DNA from 3 places in the Klebsiella sp. WP3-W18-ESBL-02 genome. Region 2 is predicted to be linked to each of the others. Evidence: predicted binding sites of a transcription regulator. Region 2 holds the regulator's gene; each other region holds the start of a gene.

What was found. Region 2 encodes ArgR, which controls arginine synthesis, uptake and breakdown. Its sites were predicted from a motif close to ANTGAATAAAAATACANT; they were not measured.
Region 1: the regulator ArgR is predicted to act here: its motif matches at 3,513-3,530, upstream of argA (amino-acid N-acetyltransferase).
Region 3: the regulator ArgR is predicted to act here: its motif matches at 3,371-3,388, upstream of argC (N-acetyl-gamma-glutamyl-phosphate reductase).

What each region holds. Positions count from the first base shown of each region.
Region 1 covers NZ_AP021972.1:1,023,183-1,033,314, reverse strand. The annotation lists cobalamin riboswitch at 1-13, opposite strand, end outside; gene H7R56_RS04980 (GHMP family kinase ATP-binding protein) at 147-1,016, shown strand; gene cobD (threonine-phosphate decarboxylase CobD) at 1,001-2,077, opposite strand; gene amiC (N-acetylmuramoyl-L-alanine amidase AmiC) at 2,084-3,334, opposite strand; gene argA (amino-acid N-acetyltransferase) at 3,564-4,895, shown strand; gene recD (exodeoxyribonuclease V subunit alpha) at 5,031-6,869, opposite strand; gene recB (exodeoxyribonuclease V subunit beta) at 6,866-10,132, opposite strand, start outside.
Region 2 covers NZ_AP021972.1:559,614-569,745, forward strand. The annotation lists gene aaeB (p-hydroxybenzoic acid efflux pump subunit AaeB) at 1-1,326, shown strand, start outside; gene H7R56_RS02760 (NAD-dependent succinate-semialdehyde dehydrogenase) at 1,432-2,886, shown strand; gene H7R56_RS02765 (barstar family protein) at 2,914-3,189, shown strand; gene yhcN-B (DUF1471 family stress response protein YhcN-B) at 3,243-3,509, opposite strand; gene yhcN (peroxide/acid stress response protein YhcN) at 3,626-3,889, opposite strand; gene argR (transcriptional regulator ArgR) at 4,265-4,735, opposite strand; gene mdh (malate dehydrogenase) at 5,180-6,118, shown strand; gene degS (outer membrane-stress sensor serine endopeptidase DegS) at 6,179-7,246, opposite strand; gene degQ (serine endoprotease DegQ) at 7,434-8,810, opposite strand; gene zapG (Z-ring associated protein ZapG) at 8,949-9,347, opposite strand; gene zapE (cell division protein ZapE) at 9,545-10,132, shown strand, end outside.
Region 3 covers NZ_AP021972.1:4,963,206-4,973,337, reverse strand. The annotation lists gene ppc (phosphoenolpyruvate carboxylase) at 1-1,870, opposite strand, end outside; gene argE (acetylornithine deacetylase) at 2,172-3,323, opposite strand; gene argC (N-acetyl-gamma-glutamyl-phosphate reductase) at 3,477-4,481, shown strand; gene argB (acetylglutamate kinase) at 4,491-5,267, shown strand; gene argH (argininosuccinate lyase) at 5,387-6,760, shown strand; gene oxyR (DNA-binding transcriptional regulator OxyR) at 7,066-7,983, shown strand; gene sthA (Si-specific NAD(P)(+) transhydrogenase) at 7,966-9,366, opposite strand; gene fabR (HTH-type transcriptional repressor FabR) at 9,564-10,132, shown strand, end outside.

The DNA.
Region 1 (10,132 bases), 460 kb from region 2:
GTTGCAGATTTATACCGGCACGTCGGCCCGCATAAAATAAAAACAGGTTACTCTAGCGCCGCAAAAGAAGGATTTCGTTGCGCTATGACAATACCGGCAGATTTATTTACGGTAGTTATATTTCGTTCGGCAAAGCAAGGAAAATCATGAGCGTGGCGCGCTGTCCCGCCTCCTGTGGGGAACTTATTCAGGGCTGGATTCTCGGCAGTGAGAAGCTGGTTTCTTGCCCGATTGACTGGTACAGCACGGTGGAAGTGCGCGACGGAACGCCGCTTGCCGACGAGCGCCCCCTGGCGCGGGCGATGCTCAACCGGCTGCTAGCCCAGTTGGGCTATCCACAGGCGCTAAGCCGTTCGCTGCGCATAGAGATTCACTCAACGATTCCGTTGGCTAAGGGAATGGCCAGCAGCACCGCCGATATCGCCGCCACCGCCGTTGCCGCCGCGCATCATCTGGGCCAGACGCTCAGCGAATCGGCGCTCGCCGCGCTATGCGTTTCGCTGGAGCCGACGGACAGCACGCTATTTTGTGCCCCCACCCTGTTCGATCATCATCACGCGCGCACGCAAATTGCCTGCCAGCCCGCGCCGCATTTCGACCTTCTGGTACTGGAAAGCCCGCTACGGCTTCGCACCGTCGACTATCACCGATTACCCCGCCAGGCGGTGCTGGAGGCAAACGCCGGGGTGCTCGATCTGGCATGGGAAAAAGTGCAAAGCTCCTGCAGACGTCAGGATGCTGGCCTGCTGGGCGAAGCGGCGACGCTCAGCGCCACCGCCAGCCAGACTCTGCTGCCCAAGCCGGGGTTTGCGGCGCTGCTGGCACTGGTTGAATCATGCAGCCTGTATGGCCTGAACGTAGCGCACAGCGGCAGCGTTGTCGGGTTGATGCTCGACCGCCGCCGTCACGATGTAGAGTATCTGCGCTGGGCGCTGGGGCAACGTTCGTTAGCGGCGCACTGGCCGCAGCTGCATCTGCGAACGTCGGTATCGGGTGGCGTTCAGCTCAGTACCTGACTCAGCGCCGCCAGCAGCCGCTGGTTTTCTTCGGCGCTGCGGATAGCCACCCTGAAGTAGCGCCCGTCGAGCCCCGGGTAGTTAGCGCAGCTGCGAATTAAAATCTGCTGTTCCAGCAGCGCGTATTGCAGCTCAAGGTCGGGGCGCTCGCAGCGCAGAAACAGGTAATTGGCTCGCCCGGGGTAAACCGTGATCCCGTCAATCTTACTGAGCGCACGGTAAAAGCGCGCCCCTTCATCGGCCAACCAGCGGCGAGTGGCCTGCTGGTAGGCGCTATCGTTGAGAATCACCTCGCCGGCCAGCGCGGCGAACGCATTGATTGACCACGGCATCTGCCGCTGGCGCAGCCTTGCGACCGCCCGTTCATCGCCGTTGAGCAGGTAGCCAAGGCGCAGGCCGGGAATAGAATAGAATTTGGTCAGTGAACGCAGCACCCAGACGTGGGGATACTCCGCCAGTAGAGGAATAAATCCCGGCGCATCGGGGATAAAATCAAGGAAGGCTTCGTCGAGAATCAGCGCGATGTCCAGCGCTCGGCAGCGTTCAGCAATGGCCGTCAATAGCGTGTGCTCCGGCATCAGCCCGGTTGGATTGTTAGGCGTGCAGAGAAACAGGCAGTCGAGTTCAGCCGTCAGCGCCGGGAGAATCGCCTCGCTCAGCTGCCAGCCGTCCTCTTCGCGCAGGTAAAACGTGTCGATAACGCAACCCTGCGTTTCCAGCGCGCGACGATATTCGGCGAACCCAGGCGCAACCACCATCGCCCGGCGCGGCTGCAGACCGTTGACGAGGGTAAAAATAGATTCCGTCTCGCCGTTACCTGCGAGAATCCACGTTGCCGGAACCCCGTGATGTGCCGCTAGCGCCTGATGCAGCTGCTGATACTCAACGTCGGGATAGCGTTCCGCACAGCTTAGCTGAGCCACAATGGCCTGTTTTAAGCTCTCGGGCATACCCAGCGGATTAATGTTGGCACTGAAATCCAGCAGCTGGTCAGCGGCGACACCTATCAGCGCAGCCGCTTCACGCGTATTCCCGCCGTGGGCGCATTTCAGACGCGACATGGCAAGTTACCCGCGCCGCGCAAGGGTCGCGCCGTCGGCGAAGTAGGCTTTGATCCCGGCGAGGATGGATTCGGCCACTTCCTGCTGGAATTTGGCGGTCTTCAGCTTGCGCTCCTCTTCAACGTTACTGATAAATGCAGTTTCGACGAGGATCGATGGAATATCCGGTGCTTTCAGCACCGCAAAGCCTGCCTGCTCAACCTGGTTTTTATGCAGATTGTTAATCTGCCCCATCTTCTTGAGCACCGCTTTACCGAATTTCAGGCTGTCGGCAATGGTCAGCGACTGCACCATATCAAACATGGTGTGGTCAACGTAACGGTCGCCGCTCTTGCTCACCCCGCCGATCAAATCCGAGGCGTTCTGGGTCTGCGCGAGATATTTCGCCGCCGTACTGGTGGCCCCCTTAGTGGAGAGCGCAAACACCGACGAGCCGCTCGGCTGACGGCTGGTGAAGGCATCCGCATGAATCGACACGAACAGGTCGGCGCGCTGCTTTTGCGCCTTCGCCACCCGCACCCTCAGCGGAATAAAGATATCTTCATTGCGCGTCATGTAGGCTTTCATATTGCCTTCTTTCTCAATCAGCGCGCGCAGGCGACGGGCAATTTGCAGCACCACGTCCTTTTCCCGCGTTTTATACAGCCCCACCGCACCCGAGTCTTCGCCGCCGTGACCCGGGTCAAGCATGATTACGATTGGCCGGTCACGTCCGGCTTTCCCCGGCTGAGGCCCGCTCTGCGCAGGCGGTACCTGCTTTTCGAGGCCGTCTTTATTGTACTCTTCCAGCAGCGCCAGCAGCGGATCCTGCACATCGTTGCTGTTGGCCGGGTATAGATCCATCACCAGACGCTCTTTGAAGCTGGCGACCGGCGCCAGGGCAAACAGCTGCGGTTTGACGTCCTGCTTAAGCTCAAACACCATGCGCACCGTCTGCGGGTCAAACTGCCCCACGCGCGCGGATTTAATAAACGGATCGTCGCCGCGGATCTGCGCGGCCATCCCTTTCAGCACCGAGTTAAGATTCACCCCTTCGAGATCGACCACCAGGCGATCCGGGTTGCTTAACGCAAACTGCCGGTACTTGAGCACGCGGTTGGATTCCACCGTAACGCGCGTGTAGCTGGACGCAGGCCAGATGCGGACCGCCACCACCTGACTGACGGCAGCAAAACCAACCTGACTGACACTTAGCAACCACATGGCGCCCGCCCCTTTTAACAGGCGGCGACGACTCAAAGACTGACTTCCGGACATGCTCCATCCCAGGCAAAAAAAGACGATTGTAATTTACGCATAATACGATTGACCGAAAACTCTAACCAATGAGGGATAAACTGTCATCTATAAAAGGGTAAACATTCGTTGGTTAAGCGAAATTCGACGCGAATTTTTGCCATCCTGAGGTAAATTCTGGCTTGCGTTTAGCGGCAAAACAGAATAAAAATACACTTATTACGAATAATCATGCATTGAGGGTTGCGCCGTGGTGAAGGAACGTAGAACCGAACTGGTCGAGGGGTTTCGTCATTCAGTCCCCTATATTAACGCTCACCGAGGGAAGACGTTTGTCATCATGCTCGGCGGCGAAGCCATTGAGCATGAGAATTTTTCCAGCATTGTCAATGACATAGGCCTACTTCACAGTCTGGGTATTCGCCTGGTGTTGGTGTACGGCGCGCGCCCGCAGATTGATGCAAACCTGGAAGAGCATCACCATCAGCCCACGTATCATAAACATATTCGCGTGACGGATAGCAAAACCCTTGAACTGGTTAAGCAGGCGGCCGGTCAGCTGCAGCTGGATATCACCGCGCGTCTGTCGATGAGCCTGAATAACACCCCGCTGCAGGGGGCACACATCAACGTGGTGAGCGGTAACTTTATTATCGCGCAGCCGCTTGGCGTGGACGACGGTATTGATTACTGCCACAGCGGGCGTATTCGTCGTATTGATGAAGAGGCCATTCACCGCCAGCTCGATAGCGGCGCGATTGTGCTGATGGGGCCGGTGGCCGTCTCCGTGACCGGCGAAAGCTTTAACCTGACTTCGGAAGAAATTGCCACCCAGTTGGCGATTAAGCTGAAGGCTGAAAAAATGATCGGCTTCTGCTCGTCGCAGGGCGTGTATAACGAAGCGGGCGAAATTGTTCCCGAGCTGTTCCCGAACGAAGCGCAGGCGCGCATCGAAGAGCTGGAGCAGGAAGGCGATTACCTTTCCGGTACCGCGCGCTTCCTGCGCGGCGCGGTGAAAGCCTGCCGCAGCGGCGTGCGCCGTAGCCACCTGATAAGCTATCAGGAAGACGGCGCTCTGCTGCAAGAGCTGTTCTCCCGCGACGGTATTGGTACGCAAATCGTGATGGAGAGCGCCGAGCAAATTCGCCGCGCCACCATTAACGACATCGGCGGTATTCTCGATCTTATCGCCCCGCTGGAGCAGCAGGGTATTCTGGTGCGCCGCTCCCGCGAACAGCTGGAAATGGAGATCGATAAATTCACGATCATTCAGCGTGATAACACCACCATTGCCTGCGCCGCGCTGTATCCGTTCCCGGAAGAAAAAATTGGCGAAATGGCCTGCGTGGCGGTACATCCGGACTACCGCAGTTCATCGCGTGGCGAGGTACTGCTGGAGCGGATAGCCGCTCAGGCGAAGCAAATGGGGCTGAATCACCTGTTTGTACTGACCACGCGCAGCATTCACTGGTTCCAGGAGCGCGGGTTTAAGCCGGTAGACGTGGAATTGCTGCCGGAAAGTAAGAAACAGCTTTATAACTATCAGCGACGGTCGAAGGTGCTGATGACGGACTTAGCATAGCGGCGCCGAACTGTCCCCTCGCCCCTATGGGGAGAGGGTTAGGGTGAGGGGAAATTCTGGCTCGGCGTTAAACCCTCACCCCAGCCCTCTCCCTTAAAAAGAGAGAGGGGGCACACCGCGCCCCTCTTCACCACTCTATTCCATCTCTGCAAAAATCGCCGACAGGCCGCTACGCCGTTCCGTACGCGTGGCAATCGCCTGCGCCAGCAGGTTTTCATCGGCATACATCGACAGCCGCGATTTTGCGCGGGTAATGGCGGTATACACCAGTTCGCGGCTCACCACCGGAACCAGCTGTGTCGGCAGAACCAGCGCCGCGTGCGTGAATTCAGACCCCTGAGATTTATGCACCGTCATCGCCCACGCGGTGTCGTGCTCCGGCAGGCGGCTTGGCTGTACCGACTTAATCGTGCCATCCGGCATCGGGAACCAGACGCGCATCCCCTGCCCGCGGTCCAGTGCGATACCAATATCACCGTTGAACAACCCCAGGGCGCTGTCGTTACGGCTGATCATGACCGGGCGGCCTTCATACCAGCGCGAATGGCGCTGCGGCACGATCTGACGATGACGGGCCAGCAGTTGCTCAAACTGGGCGTTTAGCCCGCCCACGCCCCACGGCCCTTCGCGTAGCGCGCACAGCAGCTGGTACTCACCAAAGGCCGCCAGCACTTCTGCCGGGTCAGCCTGCTCGCGCAGTCGCTGTAAATAGTGACCGTAGCCGGCGCGTGCATCATCGAGCATCGCGGCATAATCATCCGTCGAGCGCAGCGGTTTCAGTTCGATATCGTGAAAACCACGGGCGAAGACTTCACCGACGGCGTTCTTGTCGCCTCGGTTCACCGCGCCGGCCAGTTGCCCGATACCTGAATCACTGCCAAAACGGTAGCTGGTTCGCAGCAGGCACAGGCTGTCACGCAGTGCGCCGGCGACCGGACCGTCGCCCGCCGGGACCGTCGCCCCCACCAGACGGCTCAGCTGTGCCGCTCGTTCGGCGGTATACCCCGCGCTGACCCAGCTACAGATATCGCCCAGCACGGCCCCCGCCTCAACCGATGCCAGCTGGTCGCGGTCGCCGAGGAAAATCACCCGCCCATGCGACGGCAGCGCGTCAATCAGCCGCGCCATCATCGGCAGGTCAATCATCGACGCTTCGTCGACAACCAGCACGTCAAGGTGCAGCGGGTTACCCGCGTGATAGCGCATCTTCTGGCTGCCGGGCTGCGCGCCCAGCAGACGGTGCAGCGTACTGGCTTCCGTCGGTAGCATCGCCTTTTGCGCCTCATTCAGGGCGAGCTTGCGCAGCGCCGCGCCAAGGGACTCGGTTAATCTTGCCGCCGCTTTACCGGTTGGCGCCGCTAAGCGGATACGGCATTTTTCGCCCCCAGCCATCTGCACCAGCGCCGCCAGCAATTTGGCTACCGTCGTGGTTTTACCGGTGCCCGGCCCGCCGGAAATCACCGAAATACGCCGCGTCAGCGCCACGGCGGCAGCGACTTTTTGCCAGTCGACGCTTTCGCTCGCGGGAAATAGCGCGTTCAGCGTTGCGTTAAGCTGCGCGTCGTCCACTGCGAACGGCAGTTGGGTATCGTTGAAGAAGCGCGCGACCGTCAGCTCATTACGCCACATGCGGTTAAGGTACAGGCGATCGCGGCTGAGGATCAGCGGCGACGGGCGTTCGCCAGCGCTCACCGCCGCCGAGGCCAGCAGCAGCGTGGCCCAATCGTCCGGCGCATCGGCTTCGGCAAACAGCCGTTGCCAGAGTTCGCGCACGCGGCCTTTCGGCTGCGCGACAGGCGTCAGGTGCGACAGCGGCAGGCAAACATGCCCTTCGCCGGTATCACGGCTGAGCATCGCCGCCGCCAGCATCACCGCCGGGTGTTCATCTTGTGCGACCATCAGCGCAAACTGTACGTCCAGCGGGCGAAGCAGCCGTAGTTCCACGGCTTCCAGCAAACGTTGTTCCAGCGTCATGCGTCCATCTCCTCGCCTTCTCCGGCGAACAGCGCATCCATTGCTGCGATCAGCGCCGGGTCAGGTCGGGTGGTAAAAATCCCCTGCTGCCCCGCGTCGCCGTTAACGCCGCGCAGGAACAGGTAAATAACGCCGCCAAAGTGGCGTTCATAGTCATAGTCGGCAAGGCGGTGGCGCAGATAGCGGTGCAGCGCCAGGCTATAGAGCTGATACTGCAAATCGTAGCGATGCGATTGCATGGCCTCCGCCATCGCCTGCTGGGTGTAGGCTTCGCCGCTTTCCCCGAGCCAGTTGGATTTGTAGTCCAGCAGGTAATAGCGCCCGTCGTGGCGGAAAACCAGGTCGATAAAGCCTTTCAGCATGCCGCGTACCTGGCGGAAGTCCAGCGTTGGGCAGCCTGCCGAGAGAGGATCATAGCGGCGGGTTAAGGCATCCAGCGCCAGCGGATCAAGCGGGCGGCTTATCGGCAGATAGAACTCCATTTCAACCTGTTTTTGCTTTGCACTCAATTGATTGAGCGCAATGCCCGTATCCGCCAGCGGAGCGGCCAGCACCTGAGAAATCCACGCCGTCAGTACCGGCTCCCACTCTTCGCCAAAACCGTTGCTTTGCAGTTTTTCCGCCATCCATTCCGCTGAAATGGGCTGAGTGAAGTCGAGGTCTTCAAACAGACTGTGCAGGAAGGTGCCCGGCGATGCACCCCGCGGGAAATTATGCGGCGTCAGCAGCTGCTCCGGCGGCGTTTCTGCCGTGCCCGCAGCATCAATATCCAGCCTCGGCAGCAGATCCTGCGCCACGCTGTGACCACGCTGCTGAAGGCCGGAATAGCTGGTCACCCGCCAGTCGTCCACGACGCGACGCAGCACCTGCCGCGCCGCCAGTTCAGGTGCAGGTGCTTGTGTCGCCTGCCAGCGCTCGCCGTTCGGCGGCGTCGCGAGCGTCAGCGCAATATGTTCATCGCACAGCGCGCGCAGACACGCCTCCAGGCCAGCGGCATCCCGCACTTCGCCTTTCTGCATCAGCCTTCCCGGCGCGCTGTGGTGTAATTCGGAATCCGTGGGTTTATCGCTGCGTCGCGCGGTCAGCGGCGCGAGCCCCAGGCTGCAGTGCCAGACCGCTCGGGTTAAGGCGACGTACAGCAAACGCAGATCTTCAGCCAGACGCTCGGCCTCCGCCAGTTCAAGGCTTTCATCGCTTTCGTTGAGATCCAGCACCGCCGCGAACGATTCCCGGTCGTGATAAAACGCCTGCTTCTCTTTACGGAAGCGAGCGATAAACGGCAGCCACACCAGGGGATATTCCAGCCCTTTCGATTTGTGGATAGTGACTATCTGCACCAGGTGCTTGTCGCTCTCCAGACGCATCTGCTGACTGGACGCATTGGTATCCGGTTCCGCAATCTGCTGGTTCAGCCAGCGCACCAGCGCGTGCTCGCTCTCCAGTGCGCTCGCCGCCTCCTGCAGTAATTCACTCAGGTGCAGAATATCCGTTAAGCGCCGCTCACCGCCGTGGGTCGCCAGCAGATTTTCTGCCAGCGAACGCGCGCTCATCAACGCGCGAATCATCGGCATCACGCCGCGCCGCTGCCAGATAAGCCGGTAATCGCTGAACTCTTCAACCAGCGCATCCCAGGCCTGTTCATCCTGATTTAACCGTTCGATATCCCGCGCGTTGAGGCCAAACATTGCCGTCGCCAGCGCGCTGCGCAGCGTATTTTCACGCTCCGGCGTCAGCACCGCCTGCAGCACCCACAGCAGCTCCTGGGCTTCCGGGGTTTCAAACACGCTGTCGCGGTTGGAGAGATAGACCGACGGGATCGCCAGCGCGTTGAGCGCATCGCGAACCAGCGATGCCTCCTGGCGGTTACGCACCAGCACCGTAATATCCGAAGCCTGCACCGGGCGGGCGCTGTCACCGCGCCACAGCAGGGCCGTGCCGCGCTGGCCACCGTCCAGCCAGTCGCGAATCTGCGCCGCGCACTGCTGAGCCATAAAGTTCTGGTAGTCCCCCGCGCTAACGCCTTCGCCGGGCATCAGCCATAGGTTCATGGCCGGCTGATTTTCGCCGTCAAACTCAAAGCGCAGCGAGGCATTTTTCGCCGCCGACTTCACCGGCTGAAACGGAATATCACGGAACATGAAGGGGTTATCAACCAGCCCGAACAGGCGGTTGACGCTCGCCACCATGCCCGGCGCGGAACGCCAGTTGGTGTCGAGCGTGTAATGGGCGGCCACGTCGCTGCGTGCCCGCATGTAGGTAAAGATGTCCGCGCCGCGGAAGGCGTAAATCGCCTGCTTCGGGTCACCGATCAGCAGCAGCGCGGTGTCCGGCTGCTGACGCCAGATACGGCGAAAAATACGGTACTGCTGCGGGTCGGTATCCTGGAATTCATCGATCATTGCTACCGGGAAACGCTGACGGATAGCGGCAGCCAGCGCCTCGCCGCTTTCACTCTCCAGCGCTTCATCCAGGCGGCTTAGCATGTCGTCAAAGCCCAGTTCACCGCGGCGGCGTTTCTCACGAGCGACCGCTTCACGAATCTCTTTCATCGCCTGGGCGATGACCAAATCGTTCAGCGTCAGCGGCGACTCAAGCAGGCGCTCAATAGCACTGAACAGGGGGTGGACGGGAACCTTGCCGCCGGCTTTGGTGCGCTCGGCGAGGAACGACTGGCTGAATTTTTCCAGCGCGTCGGGCAATTGGTAGGTTTTGCTCTCTTCCTGCGCCCAGTTGCTGATCTTATCGATCCACTTTCCCTGGTTGCCACGGTTGAACTTGCGGCGATCGAGATCCGATCCTTCCAGCAGCGGCTCCAGCTCACCTACCGCCGCCAGCCACTGCTGTTTGATAGCGTTGATGTGCTCGAGGATCTGCTGATGCCGTGATGCCAGCGTTTCTGTCGTACTCAGCGGCATCTTCAGCTGCGGCGCTTCCCCTTGCAGGTAGCGGTCAATCGATTTCAGCAGATCCTGCGGCCCTTTCCACGACTCGACAATCACCTGTGCAATATCGCGGTTCAGCGGGTAGCAATGACGTCGCCAGAAGTCGGCGCAGGCCTGATAGCGTAGCTGGGATTCATCCTCAATCAGCTGCTGCTCGAACAGCATGCCCGATTCAAACGCGTTGAGACTGAGCATTCGCTGGCAGAAACCGTGGATGGTAAACACCGCTGCGTCGTCCATCTGCCGCTCGGCCAGCAGCAGCACGTTGGCCGCCTGCTGGCGGTCATCGATTTCCGCCAGCAGGCTGGCGTAGAGCGGGTT
Region 2 (10,132 bases):
ACCGCGATGGAGGGCATGCGCAGCAACCTCAATATGGAATCCTCACGCTGGGTGCGCGCCAACCGTCGTCTGAAGGCATTGAATACCGTATCGCTGACGATGATCACCCAGGCCTGTGAAACGTTTATTATGCAAAACTCGCGGCCGGAGCTGGTGACGGATGCCTATCGCGAACTGTTTGCTGAACCGGTCGAAACGGTGCAGGACGTACACCGTCAGCTTAAACGTATGCGCCGGGTGCTGGCGTGGACCGGTGAGCACGATACGCCGGTGACGATTTACAGCTGGGTGGGCGCCGCCACGCGCTATCTGTTGCTGAAGCGCGGGGTGATTGGCAACGCGAAAATCAGCGCCCGGGAAGAAGAAATTCTGCAAAGCGAAGTGGTGGTGCGTCCCGAGTCGGCCGAACGCCATCACGCGATGGTTAACTTCTGGCGTACCACCGTCTCCTGCGCGCTGGGGATCCTGTTCTGGCTGTGGACCGGCTGGACCTCCGGCAGCGGGGCGATGGTGATGATCGCGGTAGTGACCTCGCTGGCGATGCGTCTGCCCAACCCGCGCATGGTGGCGATTGACTTTCTTTACGGCACGATTGCCGCGTTACCGATCGGGTCGCTCTACTTCTTGGTCATTATGCCTGCCACACAGCAAAGTATGCTGCTGCTGTGCCTGAGTCTGGCGGTGATGTGCTTCTTTATCGGCATTGAAGTACAGAAGCGTCGGCTGGGGTCGCTCGGCGCGTTGGCCAGTACCATCAACATTCTGGTGCTCGATAATCCGATGACCTTCCACTTCAGCCAGTTTCTCGACAGCGCGCTGGGGCAAATTGTCGGCTGCTTTATGGCGCTGATTGTGATCCTGTTGATCCGCGATAACTCGCGTCTGCGTACCGGTCGGGTGCTGCTGAACCAGTTTGTGTTTGCCGCCGTCTCGGCGATGACCACCAATATGGCGCGGCGTAAAGAGAATCACCTGCCGGCGCTCTATCAGCAGCTCTTTTTGCTGCTCAACAAGTTTCCGGGTGATATTGCCAAGTTCCGTCTTGCGCTGACGCTCATTATTGCGCACCAGCGCCTGCGCGATGCGCCGATCCCTATCAACGATGACCTGTCGGCGTTCCACCGCCAGCTGCGCCGTACCGCCGATCGGGTGATTTCGGCGAGCAGCGACGATAAGCGCCGCTACTACTTCTCGCGTCTGCTTGAAGAGCTTGAGGTGTACCAGCAAAAGCTGCGGGTGTGGGAAGCACCGGTCCAGGTGACACAGCCGGTTGAGCGGCTGGTGGCGATGCTGCACAAGTATCAAAGTGCGTTAACCATTCATTAATCGGACTCCCGACGTCGATACGAGGTCGGGATCTTTCCCTTTCACTTCCTATCCCCGCAAAAGCGCTGTCTATACTTAACTGGAAACACTTTTCAGGAGGGTGTAATGACCACGCAAGCGCTACAGGACAACGAGCTTTTTCAAACCGGTTACCTGGTCAACGGTGAATGGCGCCGTCTTGATGCGACCTTTGATGTGCTGAACCCGGCAACGGGCGATGTGGTGGCAAAGGTGGCGAAGGCTGGGAAAACAGAAACCGAGCAGGCGATTGCAGCAGCGGCAAACGCGTTCCCGCTCTGGCGGGCCAAAACGGCGAAAGCGCGTTCAGAGTTGCTTTACCGCTGGTATCAGCTGATCGTTGAGCATAAAAGCTGGTTGGCGCAGCTCATGACCATTGAACAGGGGAAGCCGCTGAAAGAGGCGGAAGGCGAAGTGGACTATGCGGCAAGCTTCATTCAGTGGTTTGCCGAACAGGGAAAACGGGCGAACGGTGAAATCATTCCTCCGGCAAAACCCGGTTCGCGAATTCTGGCTACGCGGGAGCCAATTGGCGTCGTCGCGGCGATTACACCGTGGAATTTCCCGATGGCGATGCTCACGCGTAAGCTAGGACCCGCGCTGGCCGCGGGCTGTACTGGCGTGATAAAGCCGGCGAATAACACACCGCTTTGTGCATTTGCACTGCTGACGCTGGCGAAAAAGGCCGGTATTCCCGATGGCGTACTGAACGCCGTTGCGGGTAATACGCAGGAAATCAGCGACGCGATTATGGCCAGCCACGAGGTACGCAAAATCTCGTTCACCGGCTCGACGTCGGTTGGGAAAACGTTGGTCCGCAACGCGGCGGAAACGATGAAGAAGGTATCGATGGAACTGGGCGGCAACGCGCCTTATATCGTGTTTGAGGATGCCGATATCGACGCAGCCGTTCAGGGGGCGGTAGCGAATAAGTTCCGTAACGCCGGGCAGGTGTGCGTCAGCGTGAACCGTTTTTATATTCATGACAGCGTCTATGACCGCTTCACCCGCCAGCTTGCTGACGCCGTGAAGGCGCTGAAGGTGGGCAATGGCCTGGATGATGGCGTGGTGGTTGGCCCACTCATCGAGCCTGCGGCGGTCAGGAAGGTACGTGAACACGTGGAAGATGCCGTTGCGAAAGGCGCACAGGTGCTGGTCGGCGGGCAGTCGCATGCGCTGGGAGGGAATTTCTGGCAGCCGACGGTGCTCGGAGACTGCAACGAACACATGCTGCTGGCGCAGGAAGAAACCTTTGGACCGCTGGCGGCCTGTTTCCGTTTTCAGGATGAAGAAGAGGTCATTCAGCGGGCGAATAATACCCCTTATGGCCTGGCCGCCTACTTCTATACCCAGAACCTGCCACGCGTCTTCCGCGTCGCGCAGGCGCTGGAGAGCGGGATGATTGGCATTAACGAATGTGCGGTATCCACCGAACTGGGGCCGTTCGGCGGTGTGAAAGAGTCCGGATTGGGACGTGAAGGTTCGGTGCTGGGTCTGGAAGAGTACCTTGAGGTGAAAACGCTGCACATCGGGGGACTTTAAGCTTGCTGGCTGGGAAGGGGGCGTGAGATGAAAATCTATACTTTTGATTTTGACGAGATAGAGGATCAGGGCGATTTTTATCGAGAGTTCGCCCGACTCTTTGCCCTCGATCGTGAGTCTATTCGCGATTTAGACGCGCTGTGGAGCGTGGTCACGGGGCCACACATGCCGCTGCCGCTGGAGATCGAGTTTAGCCATCTGAGCGAAAAGCAGCGCCGCCGCTACGGTGCGCTGATTCTGCTGTTTGATGAAGCGGAAGAAGAGCTGGAAGGGATGCTGCGCTTTAACGTTCAGCGCGGATAAAAAAAGCCCTCGCATAAGGGCGAGGGCAAGTCGTCGGACAAGACGACGAGGGTTTATTTGTACAGCTCAGCCGTAGCGTGCCAATGGTCGCCGGTACGGGCTTCAATTACGCGGTAGCTGCTGGCACCTTCTTTTTCTGCTTTAGCGGCTAATGCGCTGCGCATATCCATTGGGTCACTGCCAACCTGAGAGACAGATACGGTGCCCATGGATTGCAGGTTTTGCGCTTGTTCAGCGTTTACCTGATGCACTGCTGCGCTGGCGCCAAAGGACAGTACGGATGCCAGACCAAGAGATGCGATGATCATTGCGCTTTTCATAATTCTTTACTCCTCACCTTATTTTTCATTCTTCAGCGGTGAGAGGACATACTTCAGATTCCTGGACCGCTGGGTCGTTAACTTTTAAAACTGCCGACGTTTAACTGCGCGCTGTCTTATTTGTACAGTTCTGCTGTTGCGTGCCAGTGAGCGCCGGTACGGGCTTCAATGATGCGATAGGATGACGCACCTTGTTCTTCCGCTTTTTTGTTCAGCATTTCGTGCATATCCATCGGGGATGAACCGACGGAACCGATAGAAACGGTGCCGATTGGCTGGCGATTTTGCGCCTGATCGCTGTTGATAGAATCAGCGGCAAACGCGCCAAATGAGATAACGGAAAGGATGCTCAGAGCGGCAACAGTTGATTTGATTTTCATGATACTCACCTCGTCGAATTTTTTTGGAAGGTCTTTGTTTTGTGACCCTCATCACGAAATTAAGTATACACTAATCACATGAAATATTAATACCCCGCTAATTGTTTCGTCTGTAATTAGACGTCAGGAATCGTCATTTTTAGAACAGATTTGTATAAAAAAAGCCAAATTCTGGCAAAGTCTTGTTAAAATAGTGCGTAAAATCAAAAAGATATCGTTTTTTGATTTTTCGTGCGGTGAGTAAAGGATATATTCACTGAATCTATGCGTTAGGTCGAAGAATCGCACTAAATGCTAACGAAACGGCAGTGGAACCTGTGGAGAAGGGCGGGAAAAGCAGCTCCTCTGGTGGTCCAGAGGAGAACGGCGGAGGATTTACAGTTCCTGCTCGAACAGAATCTGGATGGCTTCATAGAGGTCTTTTACGGTAAAGCCACGGGCCGGCGTCGTGAAGATGGTGTCATCACCGGCGATGCTGCCGAGAATGCCCTCTGCTTTGCCCAATGAGTCCAGCAGACGAGCAATCAGCTGCGCTGCGCCTGGGCTGGTATGGATAACCACCACGGCATCGTTGTAATCGATATCCAGTACCAGATTCTTCAGCGGGCTGGTGGTGGTCGGCACGCCCAGTTCGGCCGGCAGACAGTAAACCATTTCCATTTTGGCGTTGCGGGTACGCACGGCGCCAAACTTGGTCAGCATGCGAGAAACTTTGGATTGGTTAATATTATCGAAGCCTTCTTCCTGCAAGGCCTGAACAATTTCGCCCTGAGAGCTGAATTTTTCTTCCTTCAGTAATGCTTTAAAGGCTTTAACTAATTCTTCTTGTTTCGTTGAACTTCGCATAAGTCACCCGATTATGGTGGTGAAATTAACATTATTATGCATATAGGCGAATATTTATGCAAAATAATTTGCTCCAGGAGACCCGAGCAAATACAGAAAGGCGGGATTTTAGCAAAATTCAGGCCTAAGAAACATGCCTATATCACGGGATCCAAATAAGTTAAAAGTAAATGAAATGTTATTAAATTGCTGTTGTTTTACCCAATTCGCTGAGTATATTGTAATCGATAGTTGATGAAAGTTTGGTTTCGTAGAAAGGCCTTTTTCTGGGAGTAGTGCGGATGCTGTTGGATAGCCCGCATTCTGTAAGCAATTATATTGTAATTATTTACCTTGTGAATTAAGGTCGCCGCAACGGAGTAACAACAGGTAGCTCCTGCGTTGGTTATGCGGTCCACGACAGGTTGTTGCCTGAATGTCATTAACCATAATAAGGAGTTTAGGATGAAAGTCGCAGTCCTTGGTGCCGCCGGCGGTATTGGCCAGGCGCTTGCCCTACTACTAAAGACCCAACTGCCTTCAGGTTCAGAACTCTCCCTCTATGATATTGCCCCCGTCACACCGGGCGTGGCGGTCGATCTCAGCCATATTCCTACTGATGTCAAAATCAAAGGATTCTCCGGCGAAGATGCGACGCCTGCGCTGGTTGGGGCGGATGTTGTCCTGATTTCTGCCGGGGTTGCTCGTAAGCCCGGTATGGATCGCTCCGATCTGTTTAATGTTAACGCCGGGATTGTGAAAAACCTGGTGCAGCAAATTGCAAAAACCGCGCCGAAAGCCTGCATTGGTATTATTACCAACCCGGTCAACACCACCGTCGCTATTGCTGCGGAAGTGCTGAAAAAAGCGGGCGTGTACGATAAGAATAAACTGTTCGGCGTGACCACGCTGGATATCATCCGCTCCAATACCTTTGTGGCGGAGCTCAAAGATAAAAGCGCCGGTGAGGTGGAAGTTCCGGTAATTGGCGGCCACTCCGGCGTCACCATTCTGCCTTTATTGTCGCAAATTTCCGGCGTGAGCTTCTCCGATCAGGAAGTAAACGATCTGACCAAACGCATCCAGAACGCGGGCACTGAAGTGGTGGAAGCGAAGGCGGGCGGCGGGTCGGCAACGCTCTCTATGGGGCAGGCGGCGGCGCGTTTCGGTCTGTCTCTGGTTCGTGCGCTGCAGGGCGAGAAGGGCGTGGTGGAATGCGCCTATGTGGAAGGCGACGGTCAATATGCGCGCTTCTTCTCGCAGCCGCTGCTGCTGGGTAAAAACGGGGTGGAAGAGCGTCAGTCTATCGGCAAGCTCAGCGCTTACGAGCAGCAGGCGCTGGAAGGTATGCTGGAGACGCTGAGAAAAGATATTCAGCTGGGTGAAGACTTTATTAATAAGTAAGTCGTGAAGCCTGAGATGTCACAAAGGGGCCAATGGCCCCTTTGCTTTTTCGGTGAGCGTTTAGTTTGACGCCGGGTATTCCTGGATAGTCACCTGCATCGTCAGCTTTTTATCGTCACGCATCACGACGACCGGGATAACGGACCCCGGGCGAATCTCTGCCACCTGGTCCATTGTCTCCAGCGCAGACACCGCCGGTTTACCGTTCACCGAGATAATCACGTCATTATTTTGAATGCCCGCCTGCGCCGCCGGGCCGTCTGGCGCAATTTCATTAACCACAATGCCCTGAATCTGGTCGATACCGCCGCCCTGCGAACGCAGCGGCGCGATCTCTCGCCCGCTGATGCCGATAAAGCCACGAATAACGCGTCCGTCGCGAATCAGCTTATCCATGATTTTAGTTGCCAGCTGGAACGGAATGGCAAAGCTCAGACCTTCTGGCGTTTCGCCGTCGTTGCTCTTATCGAAGGAGAGGGTGTTGATCCCCATCAGCTCGCCCAGCGAGTTCACCAGCGCGCCGCCGGAGTTACCGTGGTTGATTGAGGCATCGGTCTGTAAGAAGTTTTGTCGCCCGCTTGGGTTGAGGCCGATACGCCCGGTGGCGCTGATAATCCCCTGGGTAATGGTCTGACCCAGGTTATACGGGTTGCCGATCGCCAGCACGACGTCGCCGATGTGCGGCGTACGCGCCGGGTTGATCGGAATGACCGGTAGGCCACCGGTGGCGTTGATTTTCAGCACCGCCAGGTCGGTCAGGCTATCAGAACCAACCAGCAGGGCCTCAAATACGCGGCCGTCTTGTAAGGCGACGATGATCTGATCCGCATCGTTGATGACATGCTTGTTGGTAATAATGTAGCCACGTTCGTCCATAATGACGCCGGAGCCGAGCGTTTTGATCTCCAGCTGATTATTACTGCTGCTGTTCAGGCTACGGTTATAGACGTTCACCACCGCCGGCGCGGCACGGCGCACCGCGGCATTGTAGCTGGCGGGCGTTTCATCCGTGCTGCTAAAGCGCGGAGCGGAAATAGGGTTCCATTGACGTAACGAGGGGACGGAGACAATCAATATGCCGCCGACCAGTAAACCAATTGCAACCGAACGTAAGAGCTTTACAAGCATGATACAGGCATCGTTGATAAGGAAACTGGACGAAGCATACCACGAGTTAAGCGGACATACAGCGTATACGCTGCATCCGCCCCGTGAGCTGGCTGTCGAAGGCTCATCCTTGAGCCTGGAGCGTCAAAAGGCGACAGCTTGCGCCAGTATTGGCTGACGCAGGGTAACGGATGACCGGCTCAGGTCATTACCGCAGAAGCAGATAAATACTTTCGCCGCCGCGCATCACGTTCAGCGCGATAACCGCTGGTTTGGCCTCCAGCACTTTACGCAGTTCAGCAATAGACTGCGTGGTCTGGCGGTTAATACCGATGATAACGTCGTCTTTATGCAGGCCAATCTGCGCGGCCGGGCTGCCTTTCTCAACGTTAGAGATAACCACCCCTTTGGTGCCATTTTTCGCCTGGCCGTCGCTCAGCGATGCCCCTTCCAGCGCCGGAATAATCAGCTGCGCGCTGGCGGTTGCGGAGGTGCTTTTATCCAGCGTGACTTCGACTTCCAGCGGTTTACCGTCGCGTAACAGCCCCAGCTTCACTTTTGAACCTGGCGCCGTTGTCGCAATGCGCGAGCGCAGCTCGGCGAAGCTGCTCAGCGGCTTGCCGTTGAGGCTGGTAATCACGTCGCCGGATTTAATGCCTGCTTTTGCGGAGCCAGAGCCTGGCAGCACTTCGCTCACGAAAGCGCCGCGCTGTACGTCGAGGTTAAACGCTTTGGCAATGTCGGCATTCATCTCCATGCCGCGAATGCCAAGCAGGCCACGCTTGATCTCGCCGAACTGGATCAACTGCTGGGCCAGGGTCTGTGCCATGTTGCTGGGGATGGCAAACCCGATGCCGATGCTGCCGCCGCCGGGCGCCAGAATGGCGGTGTTAATGCCGATCAGTTCGCCATTGAGATTGAGCAGCGCACCGCCGGAGTTACCGCGGTTAATGGCGGCGTCGGTCTGAATAAAGTTCTCGAGCCCTTCCAGATTCAGGCCGCTGCGGCCCAGCGCGGAGACAATGCCGGAGGTGACGGTCTGCCCCAGGCCGAACGGGTTGCCGACGGCGACGGCAAAGTCGCCTACGCGCAGTTTGTCGGAGTCGGCGATGGCGATTTGCGTCAGATGGCTGGCTTTTTGAATTTGCAGCAGCGCGATATCGCTTTGATCGTCACTGCCGATAAGCTTCGCTTCAAACTCGCGGCCATCGTTCAGCTGCACGCTGATTTTCTGTGCGTCGCTGATGACGTGGTTGTTGGTTAGCACGTAGCCTTTAATCGCATCAATGATCACGCCAGAGCCAAGCCCTTCAAACTGCTGGCCCGGCTCGTTGGTTGCATTGCCGCCGTCATCGCCAAAGAATTTTTTCAGCTCATCCGGGACCTGCTGGTTCACCGGGGCCGTGCCTTCTACCTGTACGCTCACCACCGCAGGCAGCACTTTCTCCAGCATCGGCGCGAGGCTAGGCAGTGCGCCCTGGCCCGGAACCTGCGTCGGCAGTGACGCGAACACCGGCGACGGTGCGGCAACGGATAACCCCACGCTGAATGCCAATGCACTTAACAGTAACGTTGATTTATTCATTGATGCTGGCCCTCATGACCCTGGATGCAAGAATATGACTTCCCGAAAAGACTGATGTTATTGAAGTAAATATAGACGGCGTGAGCAGAAGAGGACGGGCGCAGGTCATGCGCCCGTAAAATATTTGTGGAATGCAGATTAATCGCGTTTGGCACCGCTGCGCAGCAGGCCGGATGCGCCCTCTGAATAGTCGCGCGGCATCTGCACCGGCGCCTGATCGTTACCGGCTTCGGATTCCGCGAGACGGTTGCGGAACGGGTTGGCTTCCGCTGACATGCCCGGCAGCAGGTTGCTGGAGCTTTTCGCCATGTGCTGGTAAATCTGGCGGTAATCATCGGCCATGTTATCCAGCAGCTCGGCGCTGCGGGCAAAATGGCTGACCAGCTCTTCGCGATACTCTTCCAGCTCGGCTTTGTTTTTTTCGAGCTCGTATTGCAGCGCCTGCTGCTGGCGTAGTTTGCGATTACCAAAACGCATGGCCACGGCACCGATGATGATACCGACAACTAACCCAATTAGCGCGTATTCCCAGGTCATGAACATCTCCCGTTGTTTTGTTGTTCCGTAGGGTATTGGCTATAAGGCAACTCCGTGCCTGCGCCCGATAGTGCCACTATAACCGCTAATCCTGTAGAAGTGGAATCCTGACGCATCATCGCGTAGTGTAGAACGGACTTTTTTTAGTCAATCGTGAAGTAAGACATACCGGTTTTCAAAGGAATAACAATTAGATCATGCAAAGCCAGTCCCCCACATCGCGCTATCTTCAGGCCCTTGAAGAGGGCAGTCATCAACCCGACGATGTCCAGCGTGAGGCGGTTAATCGCCTCGACACCATTTACCAGGAACTCCAGCACAAAATGCCCGCAGCGGCCCCCGGCGGCGGCCTGCGCGCGCGCTTTGGTAAGCTGTTGGGCAAAAAAGAACCCGATGCACCACAGGCCGTGCGTGGCCTTTATATGTGGGGCGGCGTGGGGCGCGGCAAAACCTGGCTGATGGACATGTTCTATCAAAGCTTGCCCGGCGAGCGGAAGCAGCGCCTGCACTTCCACCGCTTTATGCTGCGGGTGCATGAGGAGCTGTCGGCGTTGCAGGGGCACAGTGACCCGTTGGAAATTGTCGCCGAGCGCTTTAAAGCAGAAACCGACGTGCTCTGCTTCGACGAATTTTTTGTCTCGGATATCACCGACGCCATGCTGCTCGGCGGCCTGATGAAAGCGCTTTTTGCGCGCGGTATTACGCTGGTCGCAACGTCCAACATTCCGCCGGATGAGCTGTACCGTAATGGCCTCCAGCGCGCGCGCTTCCTGCCAGCGATTGAG
Region 3 (10,132 bases), 760 kb from region 2:
GCAGACCGTATTTGAAACGGATCATTTCGCCCTGTTCCGTCACGCGCAGGCCGCCTTTCAGGCTCCCCGGCGGCTGTGACAGCAGCGCGGCATGGGCCGGCGCGCCGCCGCGCCCGATAGAACCGCCGCGGCCGTGGAACAGCGTCAGCTCAATGCCTGCTTTTTCGCAGGTTTTGATCAATGCGTCCTGTGCCTGATATTGCGCCCAGGAGGCTGCCATTACGCCCGCATCTTTTGCGGAGTCGGAATAGCCAATCATCACCATCTGTTTGCCCTGAATGAAGCCGCGATACCAGTCGATGTTGAGCAACTGGGTCATCACGTCATCGGCGTTGTTCAGGTCGTCCAGCGTTTCGAACAGCGGAGCGACCGGCAGTGCGAAGGTGATCCCGGCTTCTTTCAGCAGCAGATGAACCGCCAGCACGTCGGACGGCGTTTTGGCCATTGAGATCACGTAAGCGGCGACGGAACCCTGCGGCGCGTCGACGATCGCTTTACAGGTTTTGAGCACTTCGAGGGTATCGTTGCTCGGCTCCCAGCTGCGTGGCAGCAGCGGACGCTTAGAATTCAGTTCACGGATCAGGAATGCCTGTTTGTCGGCTTCAGACCAGCTTTCATAGTCGCCAATGCCGAGGTAGCGGGTGAGCTCGCCCAGCGCTTCGGTATGACGGGTGCTTTCCTGGCGGACGTCAATACGTACCAGCGGGACGCCAAAACACTTCACACGACGCAGGGTGTCGAGCAGTTCGCCGTTGGCGATAATGCCCATACCGCAGGCCTGTAGTGATTTATAACAGGCGTACAGCGGGTCCCACAGCTGTTCGTTCTGGCTGATCAGGCCCGCCGGTTTTGGCAGACGCTGGCCTTTGAGACGCGCTTCCAGCCAGGCCTGGGTGGCCATCAACTGACTGCGCAGGGTTTTCATCAGGTAGCGGTACGGTTCGGTTGCGCCTTCTTCGCCAACCAGCTCGCGCAGCTCGTCGGTGCATTCCACCATCGACAGCTCGGAGATCAGCACCTGAATATCTTTCAGGAACAGGTCGGTGGCTTTCCAGCGACTTAACAGCAGGACGTGACGGGTAATTTCTGCGGTGACGTTCGGGTTGCCGTCGCGGTCGCCGCCCATCCAGGAGGTAAAGCGTACCGGAACGAAGTCGACCGGCAGGCGATAGCCAAGGTTCTCTTCGAGCTGTTCGTTAAGTTCGCGCAGATAGTTAGGCACGCCTTCCCATAGGCTGTTTTCAACCACCGCAAAGCCCCATTTTGCTTCATCAACCGGGCTTGGACGATGCTTACGAATTTCATCCGTATGCCATGACTGGGCAATCAGCTGGCGCAGGCGGCGCATAATCTGGTTGCGTTCGTAGTCGGCAATATCGTTATTATCGAGCTGTTTCAAGCAGTTGTTGATTTCACCCATCTTGTGAATCAGCGTACGACGCGTGATTTCGGTTGGGTGGGCAGTCAGCACCAGCTCCAGTGACAGGGATTCAACCGCCTGTTTAATGGTGGTTTCGTTGAGATCGGGTTGGTCTTTGAGTTTGCGTAGAGTGCGGGCAATCACTTCCGGGTTGCTTGCCGCTTCGCCTTTCGGCGAAATGCTGTGGTACTGTTCGGCGGTGTTGGCCAGGTTAAGGAACTGGCTGAACGCGCGGGCGACCGGCAGCAGTTCATCGTTAGACAGGTTCTGCAGCGTGCTGAGCAGCTCCTGGCGATTGGCTTCGTTGCCCGCACGAGAAGATTTGGACAACTTACGGATCGTTTCTACACGGTCAAGAATGTTCTCACCAAGCGCATCCTTGATGGTATCGCCTAGCACTTTACCGAGCATACTGACATTACTACGCAACGCGGAATATTGTTCGTTCATTAACCCAGACACCCCATCTCATTTTATTTTGTTATATCCCGCCCTTTGGAACGAAAGGCCGGAATAAAGACACCTCTTTTATAAAGCCACGTAAAAACCCTTACGTCAATTGCTGCGAAATCGCTTCAGCAAACGAATAAATCGCGGCAATTTACGAAAGTTAATTCGCTTCGTGCCAGATAAGGAATGCTTATGAAAATGTGAGGGAGATCGCGGCTTAGAGATGCCGGATGGCGCTGCGCTTATCCGGCCTACGGGCGGGGGTAGGCCCGGTTGGCGTAGCGCCACCGGGCAAGATTCATTAGTGCCAGCAGAAGTGATGCACCACCTGGGTAATTAACTCGCGCGTCGGCTTAATAAAGCGGGTTTCCAGGTATTCGTCCGGTTGGTGTGCCTGGTTGATCGAGCCCGGGCCGAGGACGATTGTCGGGCACAGGGTCTGGATAAACGGCGCTTCGGTGCAGTAGTTCACGACGTCGGTTTTGGTACCGAGCAGTTTTTCCAGCACTTCAACCAGCTGGTGATCCGGCGGGCATTCGTAGCCAGGGATAGGCGCGTGCAGTTCGCTGACCGTCAGGCGCCCAGGCCACTGCGCGCTGACCGGCTCGAGCGCTTCATCCAGCAGACCGTTGAGATCGCCCAGCGTCATGCCCGGCAGCGGACGGATATCCATGTGCAGCTCACAGCAGGCGCAGATGCGGTTGGAGGCATCGCCACCATGAATGCTGCCGAGGTTTAGCGTTGGGTATGGCACGGTGAAGGCATCATAGTGATAGCGTTCTTTTAGCGAATCGCGCAGCTGCATCACGCGGCCAATGGCGTCATGCATGATTTCAATCGCGTTGACGCCGCGCGCCGGATCGCTGGAGTGGCCAGACTGGCCCATCACGCGAATGGCGTTCGACATATGGCCTTTGTGTGCGCGCACCGGCTGTAAGGACGTCGGCTCGCCGATGATGGCGCAGTCAGGACGGAGCTCGGTGGACTCGGAGAAGTAACGCGCCCCCGCCATGCTGGTCTCTTCATCTGCCGTTGCCAGAATGTACAGCGGTTTTTTCAGCGTCGTCACATCCACATCACGCAGCGCATCGAGAATAAAAGCGAAGAAACCTTTCATGTCGGCGGTGCCGAGGCCGTAGAGCTTGTTGTCGTGTTCGGTCAGGGTGAACGGATCGCGAGTCCAGCGCCCGTCATCAAACGGTACCGTGTCGGTATGACCGGCGAGCAGCAGCCCACCCGCGCCGTGGCCGGTGCTGGCCAGCAGGTTGAATTTATTGCGCGTGCCGGGGACCGGCTGCACCTCAACATTGAAGCCTAAAGAGGAGAACCAGTCTGCCAGCAGAGTGATTAAAGACGCATTACTCTGATCGAGCGCTTCTTCGGTTGCGCTGATGGACGGGGTGGCGATCAACGCACGGTAAATCTCGATAAATGGTGGTAAATTGTTTTTCATTGTTGACACACCTCGGGTCGTGATAGTATCAATATTCATGCAGTATTTGTGAATAAAAATACATTATCATTAGGCGTAAGAAAACCCACCAACGGTAGGGTGAAGTGACGACGCTTAATCAGGCAAACAGACATAAGAAGGTAAACGGCCCCGATGTTGAATACGCTGATTGTGGGCGCGAGCGGCTACGCTGGCGCAGAGCTTGTGACCTATGTGAATCGCCATCCTCATATGAACATAACCGCTTTGACGGTCTCAGCGCAAAGCAATGATGCAGGAAAGTTAATCTCAGATTTGCATCCACAGTTAAAAGGGATTGTCGATCTGCCGCTGCAGCCGATGTCCGATATCAGCGAATTTAGCGCGGGCGTAGACGTGGTGTTTCTCGCCACCGCGCATGAAGTCAGCCACGATCTGGCGCCGCAGTTCCTCGCGGCGGGCTGCGTGGTGTTCGACCTCTCCGGGGCGTTCCGCGTCAATGACGGTGCCTTCTACGAAAAATATTACGGTTTTACCCATCAGTACCCCGAACTGCTGGAGCAGGCGGTGTACGGTCTGGCGGAGTGGAACGCGGATAAACTGAAAGAGGCAACGCTTATCGCGGTGCCGGGCTGCTACCCCACGGCGGCGCAGCTTTCCCTGAAACCGTTGATTGATGCCGATCTGCTGGATCTCTCTCAGTGGCCGGTGATCAATGCGACCAGCGGCGTGAGCGGTGCTGGGCGTAAAGCAGCGATCTCCAACAGCTTCTGCGAAGTTAGCCTGCAGCCGTACGGCGTATTTACCCACCGCCATCAGCCGGAAATTGCCAGCCATTTAGGCGCCGAGGTGATTTTTACCCCGCATCTGGGCAACTTCCCGCGTGGGATTCTGGAAACCATTACCTGCCGTCTGAAACCGGGCGTAAGCCAGGCGCAGGTGGCGGACGCTTTACAACAGGCCTACGGCGACAAGCCGATGGTGCGTTTATACGAGAAGGGCGTTCCGGCGCTGAAAAACGTGGTGGGCCTGCCGTTCTGCGACATCGGTTTTGCCGTTCAGGGCGAACACCTGATCGTGGTAGCAACCGAAGATAACTTATTGAAAGGCGCCGCCGCACAGGCCGTGCAGTGTGCCAATATCCGTTTCGGCTTTGCTGAGACGCAGTCTCTTATTTAAGGTGTGACGATGATGAATCCATTAATTATCAAACTGGGCGGCGTGTTACTGGATAGCGAAGAGGCGCTGGAGCGTCTGTTTACCGCGCTGGTTAACTACCGCGAGTCGCATCAACGCCCGCTGGTGATTGTTCACGGCGGCGGCTGCGTGGTGGACGAACTGATGAAACAGCTCAACCTGCCGGTAAAAAAGAAAAATGGCCTGCGCGTCACGCCAGCCGACCAGATTGACATCATCACCGGCGCACTGGCGGGTACCGCCAACAAAACGCTGCTGGCATGGGCGAAGAAACATGATATCGCCTCCGTTGGCCTGTTCCTCGGCGACGGCGACAGCGTGAAGGTCAGCAAACTGGATGAAGAGCTGGGCCACGTGGGCCTGGCGCAGCCGGGTTCGCCGAAGCTGATTAATCTGCTGCTGGAAGGCGGTTTCCTGCCGGTGGTGAGCTCAATTGGCGTGACCGACGAAGGGCAACTAATGAACGTCAACGCTGACCAGGCGGCAACCGCGCTGGCGGCAACGCTGGGCGCAGACTTGATTCTGCTCTCCGATGTGAGCGGTATTCTCGACGGTAAAGGCCAGCGTATTGCCGAAATGACGGCGGCGAAGGCTGAACAGCTGATCGACCAGGGCATTATTACCGATGGAATGATTGTGAAGGTGAACGCGGCGCTTGATGCGGCGCGTACGCTGGGTCGCCCGGTGGATATCGCTTCATGGCGTCACGCGGAGCAATTGCCGGCGCTGTTTAACGGCACGCCGATTGGTACGCGTATTCTGGCTTAAACATTTGTGTGCCGGATGGCGGCGTAAACGCCTTATCCGGCCTGCGTGAACAGAACCTGTAGGCCGGATAAGCGTAGCGCCATCCGGCAGTGAAATCGAAGAAATTAAGGAAGCATGTTATGGCACTTTGGGGTGGGCGTTTTACTCAGGCAGCGGATCAGCGGTTCAAACAGTTCAATGACTCTTTACGCTTTGATTATCGCCTGGCGGAGCAGGATATCGTTGGCTCTGTTGCCTGGTCCAAAGCGCTGGTGACGGTTGGCGTGCTGACCGCTGACGAACAGTCTCAGCTGGAAAGCGCGCTGGGCGTGCTGCTGGAAGAGGTTCGCGCCAATCCGCAGCAGATTCTGGAAAGCGATGCTGAAGATATCCATAGCTGGGTAGAAGGCAAGCTGATCGACAAAGTGGGTCAGCTGGGTAAAAAGCTGCACACCGGCCGTAGCCGTAACGATCAGGTGGCGACTGACCTGAAGCTGTGGTGCAAAGATACCGTTGCAGAGCTGCTGGTGGCTAACCGTCAGCTGCAAAGTGCGCTGGTTGAGACGGCGCAGGCGAATCAGGACGCAGTGATGCCGGGCTATACTCACCTGCAGCGCGCGCAGCCGGTGACGTTTGCCCACTGGTGCCTGGCCTACGTTGAGATGTTGGCCCGTGACGAAAGCCGTCTTCAGGATACCCTGAAGCGTCTGGACGTTAGCCCGCTGGGCTGCGGCGCGCTGGCGGGGACCGCGTATGAAATCGACCGTGAACAGCTGGCCGGCTGGCTGGGCTTTGCTTCTGCAACCCGCAACAGCCTGGACAGCGTTTCCGACCGTGACCACGTGCTGGAGCTGCTTTCCAACGCCTCTATCGGCATGGTGCACCTGTCACGCTTCGCCGAAGATCTGATCTTCTTTAATACCGGGGAAGCCGGTTTTGTTGAGCTGTCCGATCGCGTGACCTCAGGCTCTTCTCTGATGCCGCAGAAGAAAAACCCGGACGCGCTGGAGCTGATCCGCGGTAAATGCGGACGCGTGCAGGGTGCGCTGACCGGCATGATGATGACCCTTAAAGGGCTGCCGCTGGCCTATAACAAAGACATGCAGGAAGACAAAGAAGGCGTGTTCGATGCGCTGGATACCTGGATGGACTGTCTGCACATGGCGGCGCTGGTGCTGGACGGCATTCAGGTGAAACGCCCGCGCTGCCAGGAAGCCGCGCAGCAGGGTTATGCTAACGCGACTGAACTGGCGGATTATCTGGTTGCCAAGGGCGTCCCGTTCCGTGAAGCACACCATATTGTGGGTGAAGCCGTCGTCGAAGCCATTGCACAGGGTAAACCGCTGGAAGATCTGGCGCTGGCTGATTTGCAAAAATTCAGCGCGGTGATTGGCGAAGATGTCTATCCGATTCTGTCGCTGCAATCCTGCCTCGATAAACGTGCGGCGAAAGGCGGCGTATCACCGAAACAGGTGGCGCAGGCGATTAGCGACGCAAAGGCTCGCCTTGCGTAGCCATGTTTTGTAGGCCTGATAAGCGTAGCGCCATCAGGCACTAATATCAGTAGCCCGGCCAAGCGTAAGCAACGCCGGGTATTTTATGCGTAAAAAAAGCGGGCCACGGGGCCCGCAAACGTTCATGTTGGCTTTAGTTAGTCGAGTTTTGAGAGAAACTCAGAAATCGGCGCGATGACTTCAAGGGTTAAACAAGGACCGCGCGGTTTCTGTGGTTTATTATTAAACAGAATCCTTGATAGGGATAATCATTCATTGCTATTCTATCTATCGCCATGAACTATCGTGGCGATGGAGGATGAATAATGAATATTCGCGATCTTGAATACCTGGTGGCGTTAGCTGAACACCGGCATTTCCGCCGGGCGGCAGATTCCTGCCACGTCAGCCAGCCAACTCTGAGCGGGCAGATTCGAAAACTGGAAGATGAACTGGGCGTGATGCTGCTGGAGCGTACCAGCCGCAAGGTGCTGTTTACCCAGGCCGGACTGCTGCTGGTGGACCAGGCGCGTACGGTGTTACGCGAGGTCAAAGTGCTGAAGGAGATGGCTAGCCAACAGGGGGAGACGATGTCCGGCCCGCTGCATATCGGCCTGATCCCGACCGTTGGCCCGTACCTGCTGCCCCACATAATCCCGATGCTGCACCAGACGTTCCCGAAGCTCGAAATGTATCTGCATGAAGCGCAAACCCATCAGCTGCTGGCGCAACTCGATAGCGGTAAGCTGGATTGCGCCATTCTGGCGCTGGTCAAAGAGAGCGAAGCCTTTATTGAGGTGCCGCTGTTTGATGAGCCGATGCTGCTGGCGATCTATGAAGATCACCCGTGGGCCGAGCGCGATCGCGTGCCGATGTCGGATCTGGCCGGTGAGAAACTGCTGATGCTGGAAGATGGCCACTGCCTGCGCGATCAGGCCATGGGCTTCTGTTTTGAAGCCGGTGCGGATGAAGATACTCACTTCCGCGCGACCAGTCTGGAAACCCTGCGCAATATGGTGGCGGCGGGCAGCGGGATTACCCTACTGCCGGCGTTGGCCGTGCCGCCGGAGCGGAAACGCGATGGTGTGGTCTACCTGCCGTGCATTAAGCCGGAACCGCGCCGCACCGTGGGGCTGGTGTATCGACCGGGGTCGCCGCTGCGCAGCCGCTATGAGCAGCTGGCAGAGGCCGTCCGTGAGACGATGGACGGCCATTTCGAAAAGACGTTAAAAAAGGCGATTTAAGCCGTTTAGCGCAGCGACCCGATAGGCTTCTGCCATGGTCGGGTAGTTAAAGGTGGTGTTAACGAAGTACTCAATGGTGTTACCGCCACCTTTCTGCTCCATAATCGCCTGGCCGATGTGAATAATTTCGGCCGCGCGTTCCCCAAAGCAATGAATGCCGAGGATTTCTTTCGTCTCCCGATGGAACAGGATCTTCAGGCTTCCTACGCTCATGCCCACGATTTGCGCTCGCGCCAGATGTTTAAACTGGGCGCGGCCCACTTCATACGGCACCTTCATCGCGGTCAGCTGCTGTTCGGTTTTGCCGACGGAGCTGATTTCAGGAATGGTATAGATCCCGGTCGGGATATCTTCAATCAGGTGAGCGGTCGCTTCGCCTTTCATCAGCGCCTGTGCAGCAATACGTCCCTGATCGTAGGCGGCGGAGGCCAGGCTTGGATAGCCGATGACGTCGCCGACGGCGTAAACGTGCGGCAGCGCGGTCTGGTACAGGCTATTGACCTTCAACTGACCGCGGCCATCGGCCTGCAGGCCGATGTTTTCCAGCGACAGCGAGTCGGTGTTGCCGGTACGGCCGTTGGCGAACAGCAGACAATCGGCTTTTAGCTTTTTGCCGGACTTCAGGTGCATGATCACGCCGTCGTCCACGCCTTCAATTTTCTCGTACTCTTCGTTGTGGCGAATGACCACACCGCTATTCCAGAAGTGGTAAGACAACGAGTCTGACATCTCCTGGTCGAGAAACGCCAGCAGGCGGTCGCGGGTGTTGATCAGGTCAACCTTCACGTCCATACCGCGGAAGATAGACGCGTATTCGCAGCCGATAACCCCGGCGCCGTAAATAATGACGTGGCGAGGTTCATGGTGCAGGCTCAGGATAGAGTCGCTGTCATAAATGCGCGGGTGAGTGAAATCGACATCGGCCGGACGATACGGGCGCGAGCCGCAGGCGATCACGAACTTGTCAGCGGTTAATGTTTCAACCGACCCATCCGGGCATTCCAGCGCGATGGTATGTTCGTCGACGAAACGGGCGTCGCCCTGCAGCATTTCGCAGTGATTGCGCTCATAAAAACCCTGACGCATACGAGTCTGCTGATTGATTACGCTATCAGCATGATTCAGGATGTCGGCAAAGGAAGAGCGGAGAAGTCGGCTGTGGTCGCTGTAGAGAGGGTTCTGGTTGAATTCGATAATACGGCTGACGGCGTGGCGAAGGGCTTTGGAAGGAATGGTACCCCAGTGGGTACAGCCGCCGCCGACATTATGATAACGCTCAATAACGGCGACACGGGCTCCCTGCTTCACCAGACCCATAGCAGCACCTTCGCCGCCGGGGCCGGAACCAATTACTATTGCATCATAATCGTAGGAATGTGGCATGGTAAGGCTTACCTGTTCTTATACATAAAAGCAACAGAATCATAACATCATCGAAGTAATAACCCAATTATCGTTGGGCTTTTTTCATACGAAATAGCATAAATAGCATGTAAACAATCATTAACAAAGCTGCGTAAGTCGATTCGTTTTAATCTCTGGTATAGTGCCAGCAGGTCATGTGGAAGGATTCAGTCATCGTGATGGGTGTTAGAGCGCAACAAAAAGAAAAAACCCGGCGGTCGCTGGTAGAAGCGGCATTCAGTCAACTTAGTGCCGAACGTAGTTTTGCCAGCCTGAGCCTGCGCGAAGTCGCGCGTGAGGCAGGAATTGCGCCAACCTCTTTTTATCGCCACTTCCGCGATGTGGATGAGCTGGGGCTGACGATGGTCGATGAAAGCGGCCTGATGCTGCGTCAGCTGATGCGTCAGGCGCGCCAGCGGATTGCCAAAGGCGGTAGCGTTATTCGTACCTCCGTTTCGACCTTTATGGAATTTATCGGCAATAATCCAAACGCCTTCCGCCTGCTTCTGCGCGAACGTTCAGGAACGTCCGCCGCATTTCGCGCGGCGGTAGCGCGTGAAATTCAGCATTTCATTGCGGAACTTGCTGACTATCTGGAAATCGAAAACCATATGCCGCGTGCCTTCACGGAAGCGCAGGCCGAGGCGATGGTAACCATTGTATTTAGCGCAGGGGCCGAGGCGCTGGACGTGAGCCCTGAACAGCGCCGGCAGTTGGAAGAACGGCTGGTGCTGCAATTACGGAT